Regions from separate parts of the Colwellia sp. F1 genome, predicted to be linked through region 3. Evidence: predicted binding sites of a transcription regulator. Region 3 holds the regulator's gene; each other region holds the start of a gene.
What was found. Region 3 encodes LexA, which represses DNA repair genes until DNA is damaged. Its sites were predicted from a motif close to TACTGTATNNNNATACAGTA; they were not measured.

Region 1 (3,260 bases), on a different contig from region 3:
CAAACGATTGCTGGCTCGCTTCTAAAACCATTTCAGTAATCGTGTTAATAAGTGGTTGCATAAAGCTGTTATAACTGGCGTTTTTTTCTGAAATAGCGGTTAGCGTAGACTCCCACTGTGCGGTCATATCAGGTAAGGTTGCTTTAACAGGCAGTGCATTAATAAGTGCTTTGCCAATATCAGTGGCAACAATTTTTTTCCCTTGTCGCTGTAAAAAGTCACGTTTAAAGAGTAAATCAATAATCCCTGCTCGGGTGGCGTCTGTACCTAAACCATCGGTATCTCGCAATATTTTTTTAATATTTACATCACTAACAAAGCGCGCGATGCCTGTCATAGCACCAAGTAAAGTTGCATCAGTAAAAGACTCTGGTGGCGAGGTTTGTTTTTCTATGAGCTCACCGCGCTGACAATGAAGCACCTGCCCTTTTGTTAAAGCCGGCAAATATGTATCTTTAGACGCTGAAGATTTGTCATTATAAGGAAAAAGTACTTTCCAGCCTTGTTGTTGTTCAACTTTGGCCGTGGTAATAAAAAGTCCACCGGCGATTTTCACTGTTAATTTTGTTTGCTGATAACGATAAACAGGATAAAACTGCGCCAAATATTGTCGTGTAATTAATAGATAAATATTTTTTTCAAATGAATTTAAATTAATATTATTCGGCGATTTTTCTGTTGGAATAATGGCATGGTGAGCCGTTATTTTTTTATCATTCCAGGCGTTACTTTTCATAGTGCTATCGGCATGCTTTGCCTGTTCGCTGCAAGGTAAACTCGAGTTCGCCAAATTGTTAAGAATACCTGCGGCTTGTTTAAATTGCTCTTTAGGTAAATAACGGCAATCTGAGCGCGGGTAGGTAATCAGTTTATGCTTTTCATAAAGCGCCTGACAAACGTCCAGTACTAACTTTGCATTCATTGAAAACTGCTTAGCTGCCGAAATTTGTAAGCTAGATAAATTAAAAGGTAACGGCTGGTTTTGTTGTTTTTGTTCTGTTTTAATCTCTTCTACCGTAGCCGGCTGGTTATTGATTCTGCTAACCACATTTTCAGCTAATGCTTTAACCAACACGCGCCCTTCATCATCACAATATTGCTGGCATGCCTCACTTGGTTGCCATTTCACTGTAAAACAGCCATTGTTACCTTGTGATTCTTTAAGGGCTAAATGCGCGAGAACTTGGTAATACGGCTTAGAAACAAATGCCGCAATTGTTTGCTCACGCCGCACAACTAATCCTAAAACGGGGGTTTGTACACGCCCTACTGACAAAACACTGTTATAACCGTGCTTTTGCCCCTGTAGTGTGTATGCTCTAGTTAAGTTTAAGCCATAAAGCCAATCAGCGCGTGAGCGTGCTAATGCTGAGATTGATAATGGCATAAAATCTTGATTAGCTTTAAGCGCATTAAGTGAACGTTTAACAGCAGGCAAGTTCAAGTCACTAATTAATAAGCGTTTTACTCTTAATTTTTTAGTTTTTGAAACCTTTAAATAATCAATCACTTCATCCACTAGCAATTGCCCTTCTCGGTCTGGATCACCGGCGTGAATAAGATCATCCGCTTGTTTTACTAGCTTACGTAGCGCGGTTAGCTGAGCACGTGTGCGAGCAATAGGCTTTAACTGCCATTGCTGGGGTAGCATAGGTAGTGTTTCCATCGACCACTTTTTAAAGCGCTCATCATAGTCTTCGGGATCAGCTTGCTCTAAAATATGTCCTACGCACCAACTAACAACATCGCCGTTAGCAACTTCTATATGGGTCTTGTGGTTTTTATGAGGCTTAGGAAGTGCTGCGGCAATAGCTCTTCCTAAACTCGGCTTTTCAGCAATGTATAGTTTCAATGATAAGACAGATATAAGCAGGTGATATAACAAATATAGCGCACTAACTGTGTTTATGTACAGCAGTATTTATCACTCACCATTGAGTCTGTTAAATTTACTACTCGTTAGGTTTTATGCCCACACTGCTGCTGTTTATTATGGCGCTAAAGCAGGCTTAGTGAGCGATTACATCATATCTTCAAATGGGTTTTTGTTCGGTAAAGTGATTTTATGCTTAAATTCAGCAAAGGTTAAACTTTCATCACTAATATCCATTAAGTTTTCGTCGAGTAAGCCTTCACCAAATTTATAAATAAGATTAAACTCACCTTGGTTAGCACGTTGACGATAATCATTTTGCGCTTGTTCAACTTGGGTTAGCTTTTGCTGATACTCAGCCATTGCTTTTTCACCATAACGTTTGTGCATCATTGCCATTGTTACTTTTGCCGAAAGCACTACCGCTGTAGCGTTATTGCCACCAAAACCTTTTGAGTTAATAAAAGCCACATCCATGTCACCGCAATGCCAGTGTTCTGTGGCAATGTTTAAGCGATCACTATGTACATCGTCAGCTACTTTATCAATCGTAGTAATACCTGGCATAATATTGTCACTAAAAATACCCAAAGCCATTGCCATTTGGTCGCCACTAGCAGGGCCAATAGTATGACCTACAAAGGCTTTAGGCGCTGCAACAGGCCAATTATTAATAGCAAAGCTTGTTGCGATACGGTCATAAATTAATGACTCAGTAACACGGTTTTGCGGGGTACTTGAACCATGCGCTAGAATAAAACTGCGTTTTTGTAATGACTCTTTACCTAAAATAGTTTGTGCTAACGCCACCGACTTTGCCATGGTAATATAATTACCCGGCCCAGGTGCCGTAATTGATTTTTTATAACCATCTGCATTGACAAAAACATCAGCAACTGACCCCATAACTTTAGCCCCCATCTCAAGGGCAAGGGCATCGTCCATCAACACCACAAACTGTGCAGCTTCACCAATAGTAAAACCACAGTTGTTTCCAAAGGGTCTGCTAGTACGGCGGTGATCTGCCGTGTCACTGTTATCAAGTTTTTTTAATCCTTCCTCGTTGGCTAACGCACTCATATTACCAAAACCTTCTATAACTTCAGGTGTAATAGGCGCTTCAGCACTACCAACAATAGCAACACGTACTCTACCCGCTTGCATATCTTGTACTGCAGTACGTAAATTATAAAGAAACGTTGCACAAGCCCCTGATGATGAGAAAGTAGTACCAACATTGCCGGTAACATAAGCATTAATAAAGTCTGTCGACATGGTATTTAGCCCTAAAGCTAACTGTTTGGTGCTTACCCTTGAGCCAGACAAACGGCTTTTTAATAACCCCCCTAAGCCTTCTTGTTGCATTTGCCCTACAACCGAGGCTGAA
Region 2 (3,260 bases), on a different contig from region 3:
AATATTTTCAGCCATTGCTACTAAGTGGTTAGTAACACCTTGTGGTGCTGAAACAACAACAGCTATTTTTGATTGTTGGCTGTTATCTTTGATGATATTGGCTACTTGACGAAAACGCTCAGCTGATGCCAACGATGAGCCACCAAATTTAAGTACACGCATTATTTTTTCCCTTTCTTGAAAGCAAAAAGCTCGTAACCTTTTTACAAGTTACGAGCTTTGATAAATATTTTTTACACATCAGCCGGCAACCATCATCCCTTTTGGGTGTTGGTGGTGGTAATAATAATAATTTGGCTAATAGTCATTTTCATGGGGGATAAAATGCCTTATTTACGGGGCACTGTCAATACCTATTCGCCTGATAAAAGCAGAATAAAAAATTATAGGTTATGCATATTTACCCAAATGCTATTTTAGCATAAATAGGATAAAGCTAATTGATTAACAGCCTCATCAACAATAATAGTTGAAGATACATAAGTCACTGTCAGAAAATCTTCGCCAAGTTCAAGCTTTACATCGTTATTTTTGTTGGCTTTTAACTTAAATTATAATAAAAAACTTAACTAACTTCCTGCCTATTCACTTACTCATTATGATAGTGCTAACTAAGAAGGCGTTTGCCAATACAAAGCTGACTGATGGGTTTTTATCCATTCTGTAGCAGTAATATAATCTGGAAAGTGCTGCGCAACTAACTGCCAAAAGTGCTTTGAATGGTTTAAATGACGTAAGTGACACAGCTCATGCACAATCACATAGTCAATAACTTCTATTGGCAGCATCATTAATAAGTAATTAAAACTTAACTCGCCTCGGCTATTGCAACTTCCCCATCGCGCACGGTACTGCCTTATTTTAATTGCACTAGGCTTTAACTGCGTTAAATTGGCGTAATACGCGACTTTGGGTAATATAAGTTGTTGCGCTTGTTCCTTAAAGTACGCTTCAAGCTGTTTTTTTACTACTTTAGCCAATGCTAGTTTATCTCGATTTTTATTGGCTATACTCGCTGACAGTGTCACCGTAAGCATTGACTGCTGGTGAGCGTCTTTGCTCATAAAAACCTTCGGTTGACTGCCTCGTTTATTAGCAACAGTGTTGGCTGCCCTTGCCACAACAATATTTAGTGTGACTAATTGCCCCAATAAAAATAATGTCGCACCTTGATTGAAATTACACGATAAATCGACCATTTGTTGTTGCTTGGTAACTTTATCTTTTAGCCATGCGCTTTTTTTCTTAACAAATAAACGAATAAACTGCGCATCTACATGATAAGGGGCGCGAACAAGCACCTGTCCTTGCTTTACCTGTAACGCAACTGTTTTACGGCGGCTTCGGACAACTTGATAACTAATCATAACGTTATATTAACTTGTTTGAACACCTTCACTAGTACAAAAAAATTAACTTACCTTACTTAACTTTGCTGGTTTAGCTGATTTAGCTGGTTTAGCTTTTAACGCAGCATCTTTGTTCGCTATTTGTTCATCAGCTGTTGTCTTTGTTTCTTGTTCAACTGGTGCGGTGTTATCTGACGATTTAGCTAACGTCGCATCAGTCATTTTTTTAGGCGCTACTTTTTTCACCGGCGTTTTAGCGGGTTTTTTCGCCAGTAATGCCACTAAAACGGCTTCACGGTGTTGGGCTAAATAAATACTTAATTCTTCACTTACGTTATCGCTTAGCGCTACCGGTGACTGTGCAAACATATCGGCCAAGTTATCAGCCATATCCAACATTTTGTCATATTCATCTGCTGATTTTTTGTCCATAAATGTTTTTGCCTCCACACCGTGCCTAATGACGACGAATCGACTTTCAACTGCCATTATTATTCCTTACTCATGTAAAAAGAGAGCAACAATAAAAAATTGAATTTATTGTTAACCAGTAAACAATAGCACAACAAAATAAAAAACTGTATATAAAAACAGTTAATATTTTATTGACTAAGCGATTTTTTCAACGGTATTTTTTAAAACTAAGCCCGTGTTAGTTGCCTGCATTAGTCAGAAAATAACTTTTCAAACCAAGAGCGTTCATCGGCTTTTTCTTCAAGACAACCTTGCTTTATCATCACGCCTGCTGAAATAGCTGGATAACTTTGGGTGTTATCACATTGTGCAGTCACTGCGTGACCAGTTTTCTTCTCAAATAAGGTCATGGCAATCGCATTCGGCTGTACACGCTCTTTATCCATAACACCTTGCTTGTTCATAAAGTCTGCAAATAATACTAAGGCACCGCTACTGCCTGTTAAACTGGTTGGCTGGTTGTCATCCTTGCCTATCCAAGTTGTCACTAGGTGTTTGTTATCATAGCCAACAAACCAGCTATCACGTAAATCGTTGCTTGTGCCTGTTTTTCCGGCCAGCAAATGGTTATTTAAGCGCCAAGTAAGCGATTTAGCCGTGCCTATTTCTGTTACTTTGGTTAGGGCATAATCCATCAAGTAAGCAGCATTTGCCGAAATAACTTGTGTATTAGCGCTGTGATGCTGCCACAAGGTTTCTCCTTTACTCGAAACTATTGTATTAATTGCGTGCGCTTGCTCAGCATAGCCTTGGTTAGCAATTGTTAAGTACAGCTGATTCACTTGTACAGGTGACATGTTTAATGCGCCAAGCAGCATGGAGGGACGCATCGTAATATCGTTATTAAAACCAAGTAAATGAATAGCTTTGGCAACGTTTTCTAAACCTAAAGCCATCCCTAGGTTAACGGTTGGAATATTAAGTGAATTAACTAAAGCATCCATTAAGGGGACTTGCTGGCGATACTTACCATCATAATTTCTTGGCTGCCAGTTTTTGCTGCTTTGCCTGTTATTCGGTGTGACTTCGCTGGTAACACCATTCGCCAGTGTTATGGGTTTATCAGCCAGTAATGTGGCAAAATTAAACTGCTCATAACGCTCTAAAGCGGCCAAATAAATTGCTGGCTTAATAAGCGACCCAATAGGCCGTTTCGCATTGATGGCTCTATTAAAGCCAGCATAACCTGGTTTTCTGTCGCCGACAATGGCTCTAATTTCGGCGCTTTTAATATCGGTTACTATCATAGCTGTTTGTAAGTTTTTCTGCTGATACTTTAGCTCTAATGTCGCTAACTGCTCCTTAACCGTTTGCTCTAAGTGCTGCTGTGCAAGGTGAGAAAAGCCCGTAAATACTCGAATCCCATTTTGTTGTAAAGATGAAGGCAACAACTGATTTAGCTCTTGCTGTACTAGCTGCACATAAGCCGGGTATTCT
Region 3 (3,260 bases):
TTATAATTTCAAATGTTAAACAGAGACTACTAATGAAAAAAAACCTTGCCATGGGCATTATTTTTGTCATCGCTTATCTTGGCTTTGTAATTGCTACCTTGCCAAGCGCATTCGTTTTACAGCAAGTACCATTACCTAATAATGTTAAAAAAAGCCTTTACCTTTCAGGCGTTAGCGGCAGTATTTGGCACACTAATATCGCACAAGTTGTCATAAATGGTACGCCTATTAACAAGGTTAGCGCACAGTTAAGCCCTTGGTCTTTATTGTCATTAACCCCTAAGTTATCAATCACATTTGGTGACCCGTTTAATGCTGGTCCAGAAGGGGCTTTTGATCTAGTACTGTCGTCAACGAAAGCAAAAATAAGCAATGCTAATATGTTAATAAGCGCTAATGAAATAGCACAACAACTACCGCTACCTTTACCTATGTTAGCGCAAGGTGATGTCACCTTAACTGTTGCATCAGCGGAAATTGATTTTAGCAAAAACAATCAATGCGTTAGTGCAACAGGCAATGGCGCGTGGTCTAAAGCTGGTGTTACTGCTCTGTCTCGTACTGTACCGTTAGGCATATTAACTGCCGATATTAGCTGTGACCAAGGCACGCTAGCGCTAGTAATGTCACCTAAAAATGATTTAGGGTTAACCTTTACCGCGTATGTTGCACAAGGCGGTAAAGTATCAGGTGAAGGATATTTACAACCTGGCGCTAAATTTCCTGCCGCCCTTAATGACGCCCTGCCGTTTTTGGGTAGACAAGACAGTCAGGGTCGTTATCGCTTAGTCTTCTGAGTATAAAGGTGAGTGCGTTAGTAAAGTAGGATAGGTAACCCTTGCTAGTAAGCAGTAAAACCTTGTGTTTACCTTGTGGCTGTATATAATAACAGTTGTGAATAAATACAGCGTTTTACCTAGAAAGGAAAAGCTAATGCCAATCGTAAATAAATTAAAACCTTTAACTAAGCGCCAGCAACAAATATTTGATTTAATAAAAGAAAACATTCAAGCAACAGGAATGCCACCTACAAGAGCTGAAATAGCAGTTTTTTTTGGTTTTAAATCAGCTAATGCTGCCGAAGAGCATTTAAAGGCCTTGGCAAAAAAAGGCTATATAGAAATGTTGCCAGGCACTTCGCGTGGCATACGTTTAGCTGAGCAATTTAATGTAGTAGAAGGCTTGCCACTGGTGGGTAGCGTTGCTGCAGGTGAACCTATATTAGCAGAAGAGCATATTGAACAACATTATGAAATGAATGGTGATTTGTTTCATCCTCCCGCCAATTACTTGTTAAGAGTTAATGGCGAAAGTATGAAAAATATTGGCATTCTAGATGGTGATTTATTAGCAGTACATCAAACCAGCGATATTCAAAATGGTCAGGTCATTGTTGCTAGAGTAGAGAACGAGGTCACGGTTAAGCGTTACAAACGAGACGGTGATGTTGTTTATTTAGTCGCAGAAAATGATAATTTTGAGCCAATAAAGGTCGATCTTACTTGCCAAGAATTCAATGTTGAAGGGCTTGCCGTTGGCGTAATTCGTAACGGTAATTGGATGTAAACTGCGTTGCTTTAGTCTTTTTTAATCAATTGCTGCTAAAGACTTTGGCGGCAACACCTTTCTTATCTATCCCCCTATATATCACCCGATTTAACTAATAAAACCCACTTTGCTTGTTATATAGCCAATAATTCTTAGTAAATATAAGATCAATGAAAAAAGCTATAGGCTATATCTATCAAGCTATTCCAAAGCTTTAGAGTGCTTACTCTATTGATACTACAGCTTTTTTTTATAATTACCATTTGACGTAGATCAAGTTTTGAGCGATTCTAGAGTGGGAATCGAACAAAATAATAAGCAAGAACTGTATAAAAATAAAAAGACGTTGATGTGCTAATTCGATACCCAAACTTACTATTACATTCATGTAGTGCTGAGTTAGCAGTTTCACGTCAGTTAATTTAATAAATTTTAAATAGGGTATTACTATCTTGTTTGAAAATAATAACTAAATTAACAGTTAATCAGTTTAATGAGTATGAAGTACATTGCTGCTTTTCTGTTTTCTATTTCTTATACCTTTGTTTTTGAAGTGATATTTAAAATCATTTTTTAGCTTAAGTAGGTAATAATGAGGGAGAAGTTGAGTGAAGAGAGCTAACCATCGTAGGTTGATGGGAATTGGGTTATTTATTTTAAGCCTTTTTTCTAGTTCGGCCTGGTCAAATTCACAGTTAAATTTGACTAAAGGAGCAACAGCGATTAGTAGAGAAGTGTATGATTTACATATGCTTGCACTCTATATATGTACTGGTATTGGTGTTGTAGTTTTTGGTATCATGTTTTGGTCAATGATATTTCATCGTAAATCTAAAGGAGCAAAAGCCGCTGATTTTCATGAAAGCACCAAGGTTGAGATACTTTGGACTGCCATCCCTGTCATTATACTTATCGCCATGGCTATCCCTGCCACTAATACACTAATTAGCATGGAAAATAATGAAAATTCCGACATTACTATCCAAGTAACAGGGTCTCAGTGGAAGTGGCACTATAAATACTTTGATCAAAACATTGAGTATTACTCTGTGCTTTCAACACCAAGAGAGCAATATGAGAATCAAAATGGTAGCTTTAAAGGCAATGAGACAGCTAAAGGTGAAAACTATTTACTTGAAGTTGACAAACCCTTAGTTATCCCTGCCAATAAAAAAGTTCGATTTCTTATTACCTCCGATGATGTTATTCACTCTTGGTGGGTGCCTGCCTTTGCAATTAAACAAGATGCTAACCCTGGTTTTATCAATGAGGCATGGACGAATGTAGATAAACCTGGCATTTATCGTGGCCAATGTGCTGAGCTTTGTGGTAAAGACCATGGTTTTATGCCCATTGTTGTTGAAGTGAAATCGAGCGAAGATTATGACGCATGGTTGAAAGAACAGCATGCTTTAACCGCAAAAGCCGCTGATGCTGAGCGGGCCTCTTTAACTGCTTCTCTGAGTAAAGAGGAGTTAATGCAGTTAGGTGAAACAACTTATATGGCTCATTGTGCAGCCTGCCACCAACCAACGGGGTTAGGGTTGCCTCCCACATTTCCGGCACTGAAGGGCAGTGTGGTTGCAACGCAAGGCAGTATTACAGAGCATATTAATTTAATCGTCAATGGTAAAGGTATGATGCCACCATTTGGTAAACAATTAACACTACAAGAAATTTCAGCGGTGACTACATTTGAGCGTAATGCTTGG

Region 1: a site for LexA is predicted at 1,898-1,917, ahead of AC0UA9_RS06170 (DNA topoisomerase III). Genes of this name have one in related genera too.
Region 2: a site for LexA is predicted at 1,926-1,945, ahead of AC0UA9_RS11875 (YebG family protein). Genes of this name have one in related genera too.

What each region holds. Positions count from the first base shown of each region.
Region 1 is NZ_JBWDLI010000005.1:90,251-93,510, forward strand. Features, by position in the region: gene AC0UA9_RS06170 (DNA topoisomerase III) at 1-1,852, opposite strand, end outside; gene AC0UA9_RS06175 (beta-ketoacyl synthase) at 2,021-3,260, opposite strand, start outside.
Region 2 is NZ_JBWDLI010000011.1:80,878-84,137, reverse strand. Features, by position in the region: gene thrA (bifunctional aspartate kinase/homoserine dehydrogenase I) at 1-162, opposite strand, end outside; gene AC0UA9_RS11880 (M48 family metallopeptidase) at 612-1,367, opposite strand; gene AC0UA9_RS11875 (YebG family protein) at 1,413-1,838, opposite strand; gene mrcB (penicillin-binding protein 1B) at 2,015-3,260, opposite strand, start outside.
Region 3 is NZ_JBWDLI010000004.1:300,742-304,001, reverse strand. Features, by position in the region: gene AC0UA9_RS05760 (type II secretion system protein N) at 33-797, shown strand; gene lexA (transcriptional repressor LexA) at 934-1,566, shown strand; gene coxB (cytochrome c oxidase subunit II) at 2,157-3,260, shown strand, end outside.